DNA from 3 places in the Cupriavidus sp. UGS-1 genome. Region 3 is predicted to be linked to each of the others. Evidence: predicted binding sites of a transcription regulator. Region 3 holds the regulator's gene; each other region holds the start of a gene.

Region 1 (5,092 bases), on a different contig from region 3:
TCGTTCAGCGCATGTTGCCCGTTGGCGAGGATTGCCTTCATCAGCATGTCGGGGTTGTAGTAGCCCGCATCGAAGTAGACGTCGACATTCTCGGCAATGAACAGGGCCTCGACTTCGGCTCCGCACGCTTTTGCCAGCGTGATGGCCTGGGTCAGGGCGAGGTCGGACGAACTGCTGCCGTCCACCGCCAGGACGATCTTCCTGTACATGATTGCACTCCTCCGTAGTTGGGCTGGCGCCCGGGATCCCGATGTATCGAGCTTAGCCATTTGATCGCGAACGCCGTTGACCTTAATCAACTTTGCGTCGATCAAGGTCCGATCCTGAGGACCGCCGCGCCGGCAAGGCGGCCAGCGCGCAGGTCCGACAGCGCCCGATTGGCATCGGTCAGCGCATACGGCGTGACCTGCATGTGCAGGGACACTTCGTCGGCAATGCGCATCATCGCGTGCCCGTCCGCGCGGGTCAGATTCGCCACCGAAACCAGGCGACGCTCCTGCCAGAGCAGGCTGTAGGGAAAACCAGGGATGTCCGACATATGGATCCCACCGCAGACGACCGTTCCCCCTTTGCGTACGGCGGCGAGCGCGAACGGCACCAGCGCCCCGACCGGAGCGAAGATCAGCGCGGCATCGAGCGCCACCGGCGCCACCTCATTGCTGCCGCCAGTCCACAAGGCGCCGCTTGCCTGTGCCAGCGCCTGGGCAGCGGTGTCGCCCGGACGCGTGAAGGCATAGATCTCCGCGCCTCGCGCGAGCGCAATCTGGGCCACCAGATGCGCGGCTGCGCCGAAGCCATAGATGCCGATTCTGCGCGCAGGGCCAGCCATATTGAGGGTGCGTAGCCCGATCAGGCCCGCGCACAAAAGCGGGGCGGCCTGCAGATCGTCGTAAGCCTGCGGAATCGGAAAGCAGTACGCGGCATCGGCGACGGCGTAGTGGGCGTAGCCGCCATCGCGGAGATAGCCCGTGAACTGCGGGGCGTCGCACAGATTCTCCTGGTTGTTGAGGCAGTAGTCGCAGTGCATGCAGGTGCGCCCGAGCCAAGGAACGCCGATCCTGTCTCCGGGTCGGAGACTGGTCACACCTGGGCCACAGATGTCTACGCGGCCGACGATCTCATGGCCAGGAATCAAAGCGGGCTTCGGCAGCGGCAGCTCGCCATCGACGATATGCAGATCGGTCCGGCAGACGCCGCAGGCCGATATCGCGACCCGGACCTCGCCAGGACCTGGTTCGGGAATGGGTACTTCGCGCAACTCGAGCTCGGGCGAATGGCCATCGAAGACCATGGCATGCATAGTGGTGCGAGTCGCGGTGTTCATGGCTGGTGGACTATGGATCTTGGCCATTGGGACCCGGCGCATAAGCGAGCGCAGAGGGGACGAATTGTTGCATCGCCATGGCTCCAAGTGGGATTGCTTCGCGTCGGCGTCGGCGTCCGCTTTTGGCAAGGCATCGCGGTGCCGGTACCCGCACTGTCGACTGTACGTGGCGCGGCAGAAATTTCCTTGACGTCCATCAATGAAACGATCGACGTGCCATTGCAGCAAATGCGAGAAGACGCCGTGACGCCTTGATGTGCATCAATACGGACGAGGATCCTTTCCATACAGTGAAGGCATGTAACGTCAGGAGAATCGCCATGCCTTACAGCAACATCATGGTCCACCTGGACGCCGGCCGGCGTGCGATGCATCGACTGGAGCTGGCCGCAGGCCTTGCCAGGGATCACGGTGCCAGGCTGATCGGTCTGTATGCAGGCTTCATGCCGGATCCGGCCTGGTTCTATTTGATGGAGGGCGCCGGAATCGTGCTGGAAGCCGACCGCAGGCGCAGGCAGGAAATCAGAGAGGTGGTGCGGCGCCAGTTCGAGGCGTGCATGCACGCTTTTGGACTGGAGCGTGCGCAATGGCGGGTCGTGGAAGGGGTGCTGCCGTCTGCAGTAGTGCGCGAAACGCGCGAGGCCGACTTGATTGTCGCAGGTCAGTACGATTCGGAGGACCCGGGCAGCTATGTGGCACCGCAGTTCGTCGAGTCCCTCGTGCTGGAGTCTGGGCGCCCCGTGCTTGTCGTTCCTTACGCGGGGACGTTCGAGACGGTCGGGCGCAGAGCGGTGCTGGCATGGAACGGCAGCGGGCAATCGGCCCGTGCCCTGCACGACGCCGTGCCATTGCTGGCCGGGGGTGCCGTGACGGTGATCAGTGTCGAGGAAGAACTCAGACCACCGCACGTGGACGCCAGCCCGGTCGAACAGGCCCTGACAGCGCTGGGCGACCATGGCATTCAGGCGCGCGCCGAGTCTGCCCTTTGTGACGACGATATGGCGGTGGCGGAATTCCTGCTGTCGCGAACGGCGGACTGCGGAGCCGACATGATCGTGATGGGCGCATATGGGCGCGGCAGACTGCGCGAGATGGTGCTCGGTGGCGTCACGCGGACCATGCTCGCGGCGATGACCGTACCGGTGCTGATGTCCCACTGACCGGCAATGAGCATCTGCACGCAGATCGATTTCGACCCGCTTCTCAGAGGGGCGGGCACAGAGGATTCAGGACATGCGTTTGCAATTCTTGGGAGCGACGGATACGGTCACCGGGTCGCGATTCGTACTCGATACAGGACGGTCGCGCGTGATGGTCGATTGCGGATTGTTTCAAGGCTACAAGGCGCTGCGTCTGCGTAACTGGGACCGGTTGCCGGTGGAGCCGTCGAGCCTCGACGCCGTTGTACTGACGCACGCGCATCTGGACCACAGCGGCTACGTGCCACTACTGGTCAAGAACGGCTTTCGGGGGCGCGTCTACTGCACCGCTGGGACGGCGCAATTGTGCGGCATCCTGTGGCCGGACAGTGCACATCTGGCCGAGGAGGACGCCGCTTATGCAAATCGCAAGCACTTCTCGCGGCACCAACCGGCGTTGCCGTTGTATCAGACAGCCGATGTCGCGCGGGCGCTTCGCCGGCTCGAATTGGTCTCCTTTCATCAACGGCGACGCGTGACCGATGACATCGATGTCGAGTTTTCACGCGCCGGCCATATCATCGGCTCGGCTGTCGTCACGCTCCATGTCAACGGTCGTCAAATCGTGTTCTCGGGGGACCTTGGCAGACAGCAGGATCTGGTGATGCGACCGCCTGAACCGATCGAACACGCCGATGTCCTCCTCGTCGAATCGACGTACGGGAACAGGGCACATCCCTCGGACGATCCTCGCGACACATTCGGAGCGGCTGTCACGCGGACGGTCGAACGTGGCGGCACGGTTATAGTCCCCGCGTTCGCGGTCGGACGCACGCAGACGATATTGTATTGCCTGAAGTGGCTGCGTGATCAGGGCCGATTGCCATTCGTGCCGGTGTACCTGAATAGCCCGCTGGCCATCAATGCGACCAAGATATTCGCATTGCATCCCGAGGATCTCCGGCTGGACAGAGATCAGATCGCTTCCGCCTGCGAGCTGCCGATCCTCGTAAAGAGCACCGATGAGTCGATCGCGCTGAACAAGAGTCGGGCGCCGAAGATCATCATCGCGGGCAGCGGCATGGCGACCGGCGGGCGCGTGGTGCACCATATCGAGCACTTCGGAGGCGACGCGCGCAATTCGATCCTGTTGTGTGGCTTTCAAGCTGCCGGCACAAGAGGCGCTGCTTTGGCCGAAGGCGCACGCTCGCTGCGGATTCACGGCCGCGACGTGGCAATTGAAGCCGAAGTCATCGAGATCGAGAATCTGTCCGCGCACGCCGACGCAGAAGAGTTGCTGGGATGGCTGGGAACATTCGCCGCGCCACCGCGAAACACGTTTATTGTCCATGGCGAACCGCCGGCTGCAGATGCCTTGCGTCAGCAAATCGAGCGGCGGTTGCGATGGCACGTGACGATGCCGGAGTATCGGGAATCGTATGACCTGGGATAGCACGCATCGCGCAGCGAAGCGCGGCCATCATTGAAGGAGAGCAGCCATGGAAGAAGTCCTGATTGTCTACTACTCCCGTACTGGCACTACCCGCCAGGCGGCCCAACAGCTCGCTGCAATGACCGGGTGGCCACTTGCCGAGGTGGTCGACGAGTCGGGCCGTGCCGGCTGGGTCGGCGACCTGAGGTGCATGCTTGATGTCCTGCTGCGGCGGCGTCCGGCCTACGGCTATCGGGGGCCGGGCTTTGCCGGCACTGAACATCTCGTCGTCATGGCTCCGGTTTGGCTTGGCCGGCTTGCTGCGCCGATGCGAGCCTTCCTGTGCGACCGTGGGACGCTGGCCAATGGCGTATCGGCTGTTATCGTGATGGCCTCGCGCGGCGGCCTGAGTGCCGGCGAGGAGATTGGGCGCATAGTCGGACGCGCTCCGCGTCCCATGTTGACCTTACGGCAGCGCGACGTGCAGAGCGGAGCGGCAGCCGGGGCGCTGGAAGGCTTCGTGGCCGACTGGAACACCGAGCAGCGAGGTCAGGGCGCGCCTAACCGGCCAGCATGGCTTTCGCCGCGCGAAGCATGATCGACCGAAGTAGCGACGTGCCGCCGTAGTGCCGCACAAAATTCTACAGGCAATCTACAGGCGATCAAGGCGGTCCTTGTCAGTCAGTGTCACCTGCTTTCCCTTGACGGAGATCAGGCGGTCTTGCTGCAAGCGCGAGAATGTCCGGCTCACCGTTTCGAGCGTCATGCCAAGATAGCTGCCGATCTCCGCCCGCGTCATGCGCAGCCGCAGGTCGGTACCGGAGTACCCATGGGATTGCATACGCGAAGCAAAGTTGAGCAGGAACGAGGCTAGCCGCTGCTCCGCGCTCATGTCCGCCAGCATTACCATCATGCCGGATTCCCGCACGATTTCCGCGCTGAAGAGCCGATGAACATATTGTTGCAGGGACCTGACTTCCCGACACAATGCCTCCAGGGCATGGAAAGGAATGACGCACACCGTGCTGTCTTCCAGCGCGACGGCGTCGGACGGATGATGGTTGGTACAGATTCCGTCCAGGCCAATGGTCTCTCCCGCATGATGAAACCCCGTGACGTGATCACGGCCGTTCCATTGCATCACGACTGTCTTGAAAGATCCGGACCGGACGGCATAGACGTTCTGGAAGGCGTCTC
Region 2 (5,092 bases), on a different contig from region 3:
CGTATAATTGCGGTCTTCGTCGGCGAATTAGCTCAGTCGGTTAGAGCGACGGAATCATAATCCGCAGGTCCGGGGTTCGAGTCCCTGATTCGCCACCAGTATTTCGAAGGGGTCAGCGCAAGCTGACCCCTTTTTGTTTTGGCGCCGCCCTCCAGGGTCCCGATCGGGGCTGCTGCCGGGAGCCCCACCCCCCGCCTCCTCAGTTGCGGCCTCAGTTCCCGCCTCAGTTCCGACAGTAAGCCCGCGCCATCGTCTTGACCTCGAGCGCCAGTGCGCGGCGCAGCGCCACCGGCTCCAGCACCTCGACCTGCGGGCCGAACGAGCGCAGCCAGCGCACCAGCCAGTCGGCCATCTCCACCGTGCAGCGAACCACCAGCGAACCGTCGGGGCCGATCTCCTCGGTCTGATCGGGCGCCATCGGCGCGTCGCGCACGATGTCGCCGCAGCCCCTGGCGAAGCGCACCGCCAGCTTGATATTGCCGTCGCCGTGCAGCCCGAATTCGGCCGCCTCCTCGACGTAGTCGGCCAGCGAGAAATGGTCGGGATAGATGAAGCGCTCCTTCAGCGCGTGCGCCGCGTGGACGCGGTCCAGCCGCAGGCATTGCGGCGCCGGGTCCTCGTCTTCCAGTCCGACCAGATAGACCATGCCGGCCTTCTCGACCACGCCGAGCGGCATCAACACGCGCTTGCTCTCCGGCTCGAAGCGCGGCCGGTAAACGACTTCCAGGCAACGCTCCTCGAACACCGCGGTCAGTACCGGCAGCAGCACGACCTCGCGCAGCCGCGGCGGCACCAGCGGCGAACTGCGCTCGACCACCGATACCTTGCGATGCCAGGCGATCCGCCCGGTGGCGCCCTCGCCGCTGCGCCGGCGCAGTTGCGACTCGGCGGCATCGAACAACGGCCGCAGCAGGGTCGCCATCACCGACGTGATCTGGCGGCCGGCGAACCGTTTGAGCACCTGCAGCGCCAGCGCCTCTTCGTCGCTGAGCCAGGTGCCGGCGTTGGCGAGCATCCGGCCGGCGCCTTCGGCGCGGCGCCACATCAGGCCGCGCCCCTGCGCGCGGCACTCTGCCGAGCCGTCGGCGACCAGCAGCACCAGCCGCTGCTGCAGCACCTCGGCGGGCGGTTCGGCGACGCCGAGGGCGGCAAGGCCGCGCGCCACGTCCTCGGCGCTCAGCCAGCGCCGGGGACCGCCGTCGTCAAGCAGGACGGAAAGAATGGAAACGTCGAGTTGCGAATCGAACTGTTGGGCCATAAAGCGCAATCAGAGGTTGGTCATCCGTGGGGAGAGCGAAGCCTATCAAGCGGGGCGTCCGGAAATGAAGGAAATGGACAAGGAACGACGGTTCCCGGCACGCACTTCGGCCCTCCGAAACGAAAGTGCGAGCAACAGCCTATGCGATGCCCGCCGGCACGCGGAGTGGGCAAGGCCCAGGCCGGCGCGGCACACGCATTCGCATTGTTAAAAACTTTGAATAACTGATACGAGGCAGCGTCGCGTCACCGCCCGGATGTGAGCCTATTCTTCTCACATCGGCTGACGACATCGGGCCGCAAAACGATTCTCAAAAATTCAACAAATGGAGAAAATCATGAAGATCACCACCACCCGCCTGGTTCTCAGCGCCGCCATCGCCGGTACCGCGCTGCTGTCGCTGAACAGCGTGTTCGCCGCGCCGGTGCGCGCTTCGCATGCCGGCGACGACTACGGCTACACGTTCCGCTCGGTGGACCGCTTCGCCGGTGGCGCGCGCGCCTTCAACGTCTACGCGGACGGCGCCCGCACGCACGACGTCTACAGCGAGGGCGCCCGTACCGGCACCCGCGGCGATTACCCCGCGCCGATCGGCGAATGAGCCGGCCCGTTGTGACGAAGCGAAGGAGCAAGCGATGAGCGTTCGAGACAATGCACTGATCGTGGCGGCGTGGATCGGCGCCTGCCTCGCCAGTGGCTGGCTGGTGACCTTTACGGGGATGCTGCTGTCGCAGTAAGTGCCGGATCAGGCATGCAATTGGGCGAAGTGCCGAGTTTTTGACCGGAATCATGGCGAGATCGCCGCCTAGCTGCCATCATGAATTCAGCCAGGCAAGGCAACGCCAGCCGTTCCGCCGACCGCCTGGCCGTCGACAACGCCTGCAAGGCCCTGATAGGAGAACCCTCGCCATGACCCATATCGTGCTCGCCACCGACGGCTCCGCCTTCAGCGACGCCGCCGCCCGCTTTATCGCCGAAGGGAAGCTGCTGCAGGGCGACCGGACCGTGCATGTGGTGCACGTCGCCCCGGAGGTCACCGGACAGGTCCGCGCCTTCGTCAGCAAGGACGCCATCGACGACTGGCATCGCGAGGAAAGCGAGAAGGCGATGCGCTCGGTCTGCGACATCCTGGCCGCCGCGCAACTGCGCGTGGAAAAGCATGCGCTCAGCGGCTTTCCGCCGGACCGCATCGTGGCGCTGGCCAAATCGGTCAACGCCGATGCCATCGTGATCGGCACCCATGGCCGCGGCTCGTTCTTCGACGCGGTGCTGGGCTCGGTCGCCGGCCGCGTGGTCGCGCATGCGTCGTGCCCGGTGATCCTGGTGAAGGCACCGGAGAAGGCGTGATGGTGTGATGGCCTGATGGCCTGATGATGCGGGCCATTCAAGGCCCACAGTGTGACGAGCGCCGCGGTCGCGCCCGGGACGATCGGCAGCTCGGCCGATCCAGTCGCGATCAACTCGCGATTAACCCGCGATCAAGCCGACCACAACGGCGGCTCGTCCATCAGCGCGATCTGCTCGCGCAGTTCGAGGATGCGGTCCTGCCAGTAGCGCGCCGTGCCGAACCACGGAAACGCGGCCGGAAAGGCCGGATCGTTCCAGCGGCTCGCCAGCCAGGCGCTGTAGTGCAGCAGGCGCAGCGTGCGCAGCGCCTCGACCAGATGCAGTTCGCGCATCGGGAATTCGGCGAAGTCCTCGTAGCCGGCCACGATATCGGCCAACTGGCTCTGCATCGCGGCGCGGTCCCCCTCCAGCAGCATCCACAGGTCCTGCACCGCGGGCCCGCTCCGGCTGTCGTCGAAGTCGACGAAATGCGGCCCGGCGCTGCCGCCACGGGCCTGATCGGCCTCGATCCACAGCAGGTTGCCGCGATGGCAGTCGCCATGCAGCCGCAGCATCGCCACGTCGCCGGCGCGCTCGTAGCAGCGCCGCACGCCATCGATGGCGAGATCGGCCGCGGCCTGCCAGGCCGGCCGCAGATCGGCCGGGATGCAGTCGTGCGCCAGCAGCCAGTCGCGCGGCGCCACGCCGAAGGTCTCGACATCGAGCGCAGGCCGGTGGAGATAGGGCTGGGCCGCGCCCACGGCGTGGATGCGGCCGATGAAACGGCCGAGCCAGGCCAGCGTGTCGGCGCGATGGAGCTCTGGCTCGCGGCCGCCGCAGCGCGGGAATACCGCGAAGCGAAAGCCCCCATGCGACAGCAGCGTGCTGCCGCCGCAGTCGAGCGGCGGCACGGCCGGGATCTCGGCCTCGGCAAGCTGCCGTACGAAGGCATGTTCCTCGAGGATGGCGGCGTCGCTCCAGCGCCCGGGACGGTAGAACTTCATCACCAGCGGCGCGCCGTCCTCGACCCCCGCCTGCCAGACCCGATTCTCGTAGCTGTTCAGCGCCAGCAGCCGGCCGTCCGGCATGAAGCCGGCAACCTCGAGCGCATCGAGGATCAGGTCGGGCGTCAGTCCCGCGAACGGAATGTCCGGCGAGGCGGCGGAATCGGGCGACATCACCATGGCTAAGCGCTAGCTTAGGACAACGCGCGCGTCAGGACCCCTGCCGCGAACGCTGTCCGCCGAGCAGCGCGGCCTGCGGGCCGGGACGGCGGTTGCGCGACGGACCGTTCGGCTCGGACGCCGGGCGCGGCGCCGCCTGGGCACGTTCGCCATTGCCGGCCGGGCGGCCACCGCCCTTCGCCTGGCCGTTGGCGTGGCCGCCCGGCTTGCCATTGCGCTGCGGCGCGGCGCCGGCTTCCTGCGGCCGTGCGGGACGGGGCTGGCGCGGCGGCCGCGCTTCCGTACGGCGCTCGCCCGACGGTGCGCCTGAGCCCTTACCGGCACCATTGCCGGCGCCATTGCCGGCACCGTTACCGGCACCATTGCCGCCAGGATTGCCGGCACCCTGCGGACGCCCCCGTCCGCCGCCGCCATTCTGGCCGCGCGCCTGGCGGCCCTTCTGGATCGGCTCGGGCGCGATGGTCGGATCCGGTTCGAAGCCCGGCAGCACGATCTGCTCGAGCTTGCGCTTGATCAAACGCTCGATGTCGCGCAGCAGGCCATGCTCGTCGACGCAGACCAGCGACACCGCCTCGCCCTCGGCGCCGGCGCGGCCGGTACGGCCGATCCGGTGCACATAGTCTTCCGGCACGTTCGGCAGGTCGAAGTTGACCACGTGGGGCAGCTGGTCGATATCGATGCCGCGCGCGGCGATGTCGGTCGCCACCAGCAGCCGCAGCGTGCCGGCCTTGAACTCGGACAGCGCGCGCGTGCGCGCCGACTGGCTCTTGTTGCCGTGGATCGCCAGCGCCGACAAGCCTTCCTTGCTCAGCTGCTCGGCCAGCCGGTTGGCGCCGTGCTTGGTGCGGGTGAATACCAGCACCTGGTGCCAGTCGTGCTCGCGCACCAGGTGCGCCAGCAGTTCGCGCTTGCGCTCGCGATCGACCGCATAGACGCGCTGCGCCACGGTCTCGGCCGTGGTGTTGCGGCGCGCGACCTCGATCGACGCGGGATTGTCGAGCAGGCGGTCGGCCAGCGCGCGGATCTCGTCGGAGAAGGTCGCCGAGAACAGCAGGTTCTGCCGCTTGGGCGGCAGCACGTTCAGGATCTTGCGGATGTCATGGATGAAGCCCATGTCCAGCATGCGGTCGGCCTCGTCCAGCACCAGCATCTCGACATGCGACAGGTCGATGGTGCGCTGGCCCACGTGGTCCAGCAGACGGCCCGGCGTGGCCACCACGATATCGACGCCACGCTTGAGCTGATCGATCTGCGGATGGATGCCGACGCCGCCGAACATCACCATCGAACGCAGGCGCAAATACTTGCCGTAGTTGCGCACGCT
Region 3 (5,092 bases):
GCCTGTCCGCAGACGGTCTACACCGAGATCTTCCTGTGGATCGAGCGCAAGGTCGAGGGCGACCGCATCGCGCGCATCCGGCTCGACGGCGAACGCTGGAGCCCGCGCAAGCTGCGGCTGAAGGCGACCAAGCATCTGCTGTGGATCGCGATCGCGCTGTGGACGGGCTTTACCTTCGTCGGCTACTTCTCGCCGATCGACGCGCTGGGCCGTGCGGTGCTGGACCTGTCCACCGGGCCGTGGGAAACGTTCTGGATCGGCTTCTACGCGTTCGCCACCTGGGGCAACGCCGGCTTCATGCGCGAGCAGGTCTGCAAGTACATGTGCCCGTATGCGCGGTTCCAGAGCGTGATGGTCGACAAGGACACCTATGTGGTGACCTACGACACGCAGCGCGGCGAGCCGCGCGGCTCGCGCTCGCGCAAGGCCGACCCGCGCGCGCTGGGCATCGGCGATTGCGTGGACTGCAGCATCTGCGTGCAGGTGTGCCCGACCGGCATCGATATCCGCGACGGGCTGCAGTACGAGTGCATCGGCTGCGGGGCCTGCATCGATGCCTGCAACCAGGTCATGGACAAGATGCGCTATCCGCGCGGACTGATTCGCTACACCTCCGAGAACGCGATGCGGCGCGCGCTGTCCGCGGCCAATGCGCGCCGCCGCGTGGTACGCCCGCGCATCGTGCTGTATGCGGTGCTGTGGCTGGCGCTGGCCGGCGGCTTCGTCTGGTCGGTCGCGGTGCGCACGCCGCTGAAGGTGGACATCATCCGCGACCGGCAGGCGCTGGCGCGCGAAGTGGAAGGGCGCTGGATCGAGAACGTCTACCGGCTGCAGCTGATCAATACCACCGAAGGCGAACTGGACGTGGCCATCGCGGCGGAAAGTCCTGGCCTGCCGGGGCTGTCCGTCGAATACGAGCGCGCTGCCGGCCATCTGGCGCCTACATCGAACCGGCTGCTGCCGCTGCGGCTGCGCGTGCCGCTGGAGCAGGCCGCGTCGGGCACCCATGTGGTCGACATCGTCGTCAGCGGCTCGCCCGCAGCGCCTGGGGCCGGGCCCGGAGCCGAGCGCGTGCAGGTGCGGCAGTCCACCCGCTTTTTCGTTCCCGACCAACCGTAACGAGGCATCGACATGTCCCAATGCAAACCGTGGTGGAAGGAGCCGTGGCCGTGGCTGCTGATCAGTGGCCCGGCGCTGGCGATGATCGGCTGTGCGGTGACGATCTGGGTCGCGCTGCGGCACGCGGACCGGCCGATCGTCGACGGCGTGGTGCGTCAGGGGCTGCTGGTCCGGCAGGCGGCGACGCCGGCGGCGGTGGCGGCTTCGGCTGCCACGCAGGACTCGCGCGACGCGGTCGATCCCCGATCGGTGGCACGGCCATGAAGGCGCGCTGGCTGATGTGGGTGCTGTGGCCCGCCTTCGTCGGCGCGGCCGTGGCCTTCGTGCTGGTGTTTTCGCTGATCGATCCGCGCGATCTGCGCGTCTTCGGGCGGCCGCTCGAGCTGTCGCACGGCGCCATCTATACGATCGGCTTCGCGGTCGCGTGGGCGGTGTGCGCGCTGTCCAGCGCGCTGACGCTGTGCATGCTGCCGGCATCGATGCTGGCCCCGATGTCGTCGCCGATGTCGGCGGCCGACGAACTGGAGTAGGGCGATGGCAATGCTGGCAGCGGCTGCCGCGGGCGTCACTGCCGCGACTGCCGCGCGGGGATCAGCAGGCGGTCTTGCCCAGCAGCTGGCGGATGCCGTCCATGTCGACCAGCTTCACGTGGCGCTGGCGGATCTGGATCAGGCCGGCCTCGGCGAAGCGCGAGAACAGCCGGCTGACGGTCTCGAGCTTCAGGCCCAGATAGCTGCCGATTTCCTCGCGGCTCATCCGCAGCACGAACTCGGACGGCGAATAGCCGCGTGCCGACAGGCGCTCGGACAGGCTGATCAGGAAGCCCGCCAGCCGCTCCTCCGCGCGCATCGAGCCCAGCGTGATCAGCATCATCTGGTCCTGCGTGATTTCCCGGCTCATCAGCCGCATGAACTGGTGCTGCAGCGAAGGCAGCGAGGCCGACAGCGTCTGGATCTCGTCGTAGCGCACCACGCAGACCTCGGTGTCCTCGAGCGCGGTCGCGTCCGACGCATGCCGCATCTCGGTCAGCCCATCGAAGCCGACCACTTCGCCGGGCAGATGAAAGCCGGTGATCTGCGCGCGGCCGTCTTCCATCGTCACGTGGGTCTTCAGCGTGCCGAAGCGGATCGCATAGACCGCGTCGAGCGGATCGCCGAGGCGATACAGCGGTTCGCCCTTGCGCACGCGCACGCGCTCCTGCACCAGCGTGTCCATCTTCTCGACGTCCTGCGCCGACATGCCGACCGGCAGGCACAGCTGTCCCAGCGAGCAGGTGGAGCAGCGGGTCGATTGGTCGTTCAGGGGAATGGCGTTCAGCAATTGGAATCCGCGCGAAGGGAAGGGACTGCCATCGACGGCGCGATGGGGGCGATGGGCGTGAAGCAAGCGGCCATTCTACCGTGCTCCATGCCGGCGAGGGGAGCCTGACATGGCGATCGGCGTACTGGCCAGCGTGTTTCTGCTGGCGCTGTTGGGCGGCGTCCACTGTGCGGCGATGTGCGGCGGCATCGCGCTGGTGCTCGAGGGCAACGATGCCGGGCAGGCCGCGCCGGTGGCGCTGTACCGCAGCCGCGCGGCGTGGGTGCGCGAACTGCTGGTGCTGCATGCCGGCCGCCTGAGCGCCTACGCCTTGCTCGGCGCATTGCTGGGCGCGGTCGGCGCGGCCGCCTGGAAGGCGCAGTATCTGCCCGTGCAGCGGGCGCTGTTCGCGGCCGGCAGCGCGAGCCTGCTGCTGGCGGGGCTGTGGACGTTGGGTGCCGCGCGGCTGGTTGGAACGATCCCCGGCGTCGATGCCGTGGCGCGGCGGCTCGCCGCGCGCTGGGCGCGCTGGGGCGCAAGGGCCATCGCGCGCAAGGAAACCGGCGCCGCCCCGCGCGGCGCCCGGCGCCTGTTGCGCCGCTACGTCGCCGGACTGGCCTGGGGGCTGGTGCCCTGCGGCATGGTCTACGCCGCGCTCGCGCTGGCCTTGCTGGCCGGCAGCGCCGCGTCGGGCGCGCTGGTGATGCTGGCCTTCGGCGTCGGTACGCTGCCCAATCTGCTGATGCTGTCGAGCCTGTCGGCGGGCCTGCGCGTGCTGGCGCGCCGGCCATGGGTCCGCCGCGGCATCGGCGCGGCGGTCGCGCTGTTCGGCGCGGCCGGTCTTGCGCGGGCCGCGATGCTTCCCGAGACGCTGGCCGCGCACGGCTTCTGCCTGACACTGTGAGGCCGGGCGCCGCCCGCCCGCGAAGGCCGCGGTTGCAGGCCGGCGCGGGAATGCCATACAATCGCGGGAAGCCACGGCGACCGGGCCGCTTTCGCGCAGGTGTCGTGGTCGCCCGGTCGCGCTTGATCCAGGCGTCTGTCACGGCACTCATGGGTTTCCATACCCATCTCCCTCCCCGCACTGTCCGGCTAGAACATCCGATGTCGACATCGGCCAAGAATACCGGCCAGCGGCGTGGCAGCGAGGGGCCCGACAGGCTGCACGCCAGGCCATGACCAAGTTGTCTCGCATTCCGGACGGTCGCGGCTGTCCGGGCGTGTCGGCCGCAACAGGGGAGACGGCGCGACGCGCTGGTCCTTCCGCCGACCGATTTCGGGAGACGGGCGGACGATCTTCTGCCGGAACGGACCGGCAATCGATGCACCGATGAGAAGCGCGCGGACCCGATGCGGCAAGCATCCCGGTCGGCTGCGCGATGAATGGCGGCAGGCGTCCCTGAAGCGGAACGCGCGCCGCTGAATCGACCAATCTCCAGCGCGTCCGGGTGTCACGGACGCAGATGCAAAGACAGGCCGCACACCACAACATGAATACCCAAGAGGCGAAAATCGTCCTCGAGACGGCGCTGATCTGCGCGCAGGAGCCGCTGCGCGTCGCCGATCTGCGCCGCTTGTTCGCCGACGATGTCGGCGCCGACACGATCCGTGTTCTGCTGGAGGAGTTGCGCAAGGACTGGGAGCCGCGCGGTGTCGAACTGGTGGCGCTGGCGAGCGGCTGGCGCTTCCAGAGCCGTCCGGCGATGCGCGAATACCTTGACCGGCTCAATCCCGAAAAGCCGCCCAAATATTCGCGCGCGGTGATGGAGACGCTGGCCATCATCGCCTATCGCCAGCCGGTCACGCGCGGCGATATCGAGGAAATCCGCGGCGTCACGGTCAGCACCGAGGTCATCAAGAAGCTCGAGGATCGCAGCTGGATCGAGATCATTGGCCATCGCGACGTGCCAGGCAAGCCGGCGCTGTACGCAACCACCAAGACCTTCCTCGACGACCTGGGGCTGCGTACGCTGGATGAACTGCCGCCGCTGGAGGATCCGCAGGCGCAGGTCCAGGCAGCGCTGCTGAACCAGGGCGCCATCGACTTCGAAGAGGTCGCCACCGCGGCCGGCGCCGATGAGGAAACCTTCGCCGCGGCGCCGGAAGGTGTGGCGCAGGCGGATGGCGTCGCTGCGGTCGATGCGGTCGATGCGGTCGATGTTGCGGAACAGGCAGACGAGACGCCGCCGCAGGCCGATACCGACGAACCGGCCGAACCTGAAATACCTGCCGAATCCGCGGAGATGCCCGCCGCCGCGGCCGCCGAAGATACCGGCGACGCTGCCGCGGAAGCCGCCGACGCTGCTGACGCTGCCGGCCAGACAGCCGACCAGGCCGACGCCGACGCGCCCCAACTCGATGAACGCGATGCCGACGAGCAAGGCGCGCGCGTCCCGAACTAACACCAGATGCAACAAGCGAGTGTGAATACTTTGTCCGACTCTATCGATCAAGACGTGCGCGAGGCCGAGACGCCTGCCGAGGGCGCCGCGCCGCGCCGCAAGGGCCTGCGCCGCGGGCTGCGCAATCTGGTGGCCTCGCGCCGCCAGGCCGCGCAGGACCGCGATGCCGCCGACGCCGTGGCAGGCGAAGCCGGCGCGGCGGTGGCGCCCGAGGGTGGCGCCACGGCGGCGCCCGCGCCCGGATCGCGAGGCGGACGCGGCCGTCGCGCCAA

Evidence for each region. Region 3 encodes FNR, which switches genes on or off when oxygen is low (the NO sensors DNR and NnrR bind a similar motif). Its sites were predicted from a motif close to TTGATNNNNATCAA; they were not measured.
Region 1: LRR16_RS06380 (universal stress protein) is a predicted target of FNR. The motif match lies at 1,576-1,589, and genes of this name have one in related genera.
Region 2: LRR16_RS17850 (universal stress protein) is a predicted target of FNR. The motif match lies at 2,036-2,049, and genes of this name have one in related genera.

Annotation. Positions count from the first base shown of each region.
Region 1 covers NZ_JAJQJF010000003.1:336,638-341,729, forward strand. Annotated here, with positions in the region: gene LRR16_RS06370 (universal stress protein) at 1-209, opposite strand, end outside; gene LRR16_RS06375 (zinc-dependent alcohol dehydrogenase family protein) at 311-1,324, opposite strand; gene LRR16_RS06380 (universal stress protein) at 1,645-2,484, shown strand; gene LRR16_RS06385 (MBL fold metallo-hydrolase RNA specificity domain-containing protein) at 2,558-3,916, shown strand; gene LRR16_RS06390 (flavodoxin family protein) at 3,963-4,493, shown strand; gene LRR16_RS06395 (helix-turn-helix domain-containing protein) at 4,548-5,092, opposite strand, start outside.
Region 2 covers NZ_JAJQJF010000014.1:81,493-86,584, reverse strand. Annotated here, with positions in the region: tRNA gene LRR16_RS17865 (tRNA-Met) at 22-98, shown strand; gene LRR16_RS17860 (YafY family protein) at 224-1,258, opposite strand; gene LRR16_RS17855 (hypothetical protein) at 1,596-1,859, shown strand; gene LRR16_RS17850 (universal stress protein) at 2,168-2,605, shown strand; gene LRR16_RS17845 (serine/threonine protein kinase) at 2,737-3,768, opposite strand; gene LRR16_RS17840 (DEAD/DEAH box helicase) at 3,800-5,092, opposite strand, start outside.
Region 3 covers NZ_JAJQJF010000033.1:10,706-15,797, forward strand. Annotated here, with positions in the region: gene ccoG (cytochrome c oxidase accessory protein CcoG) at 1-1,119, shown strand, start outside; gene LRR16_RS24240 (FixH family protein) at 1,132-1,383, shown strand; gene LRR16_RS24245 (hypothetical protein) at 1,380-1,649, shown strand; gene fnr (fumarate/nitrate reduction transcriptional regulator Fnr) at 1,711-2,358, opposite strand; gene LRR16_RS24255 (sulfite exporter TauE/SafE family protein) at 2,549-3,322, shown strand; gene scpB (SMC-Scp complex subunit ScpB) at 3,909-4,820, shown strand; partial or broken gene rluB (23S rRNA pseudouridine(2605) synthase RluB) at 4,827-5,092, shown strand, end outside.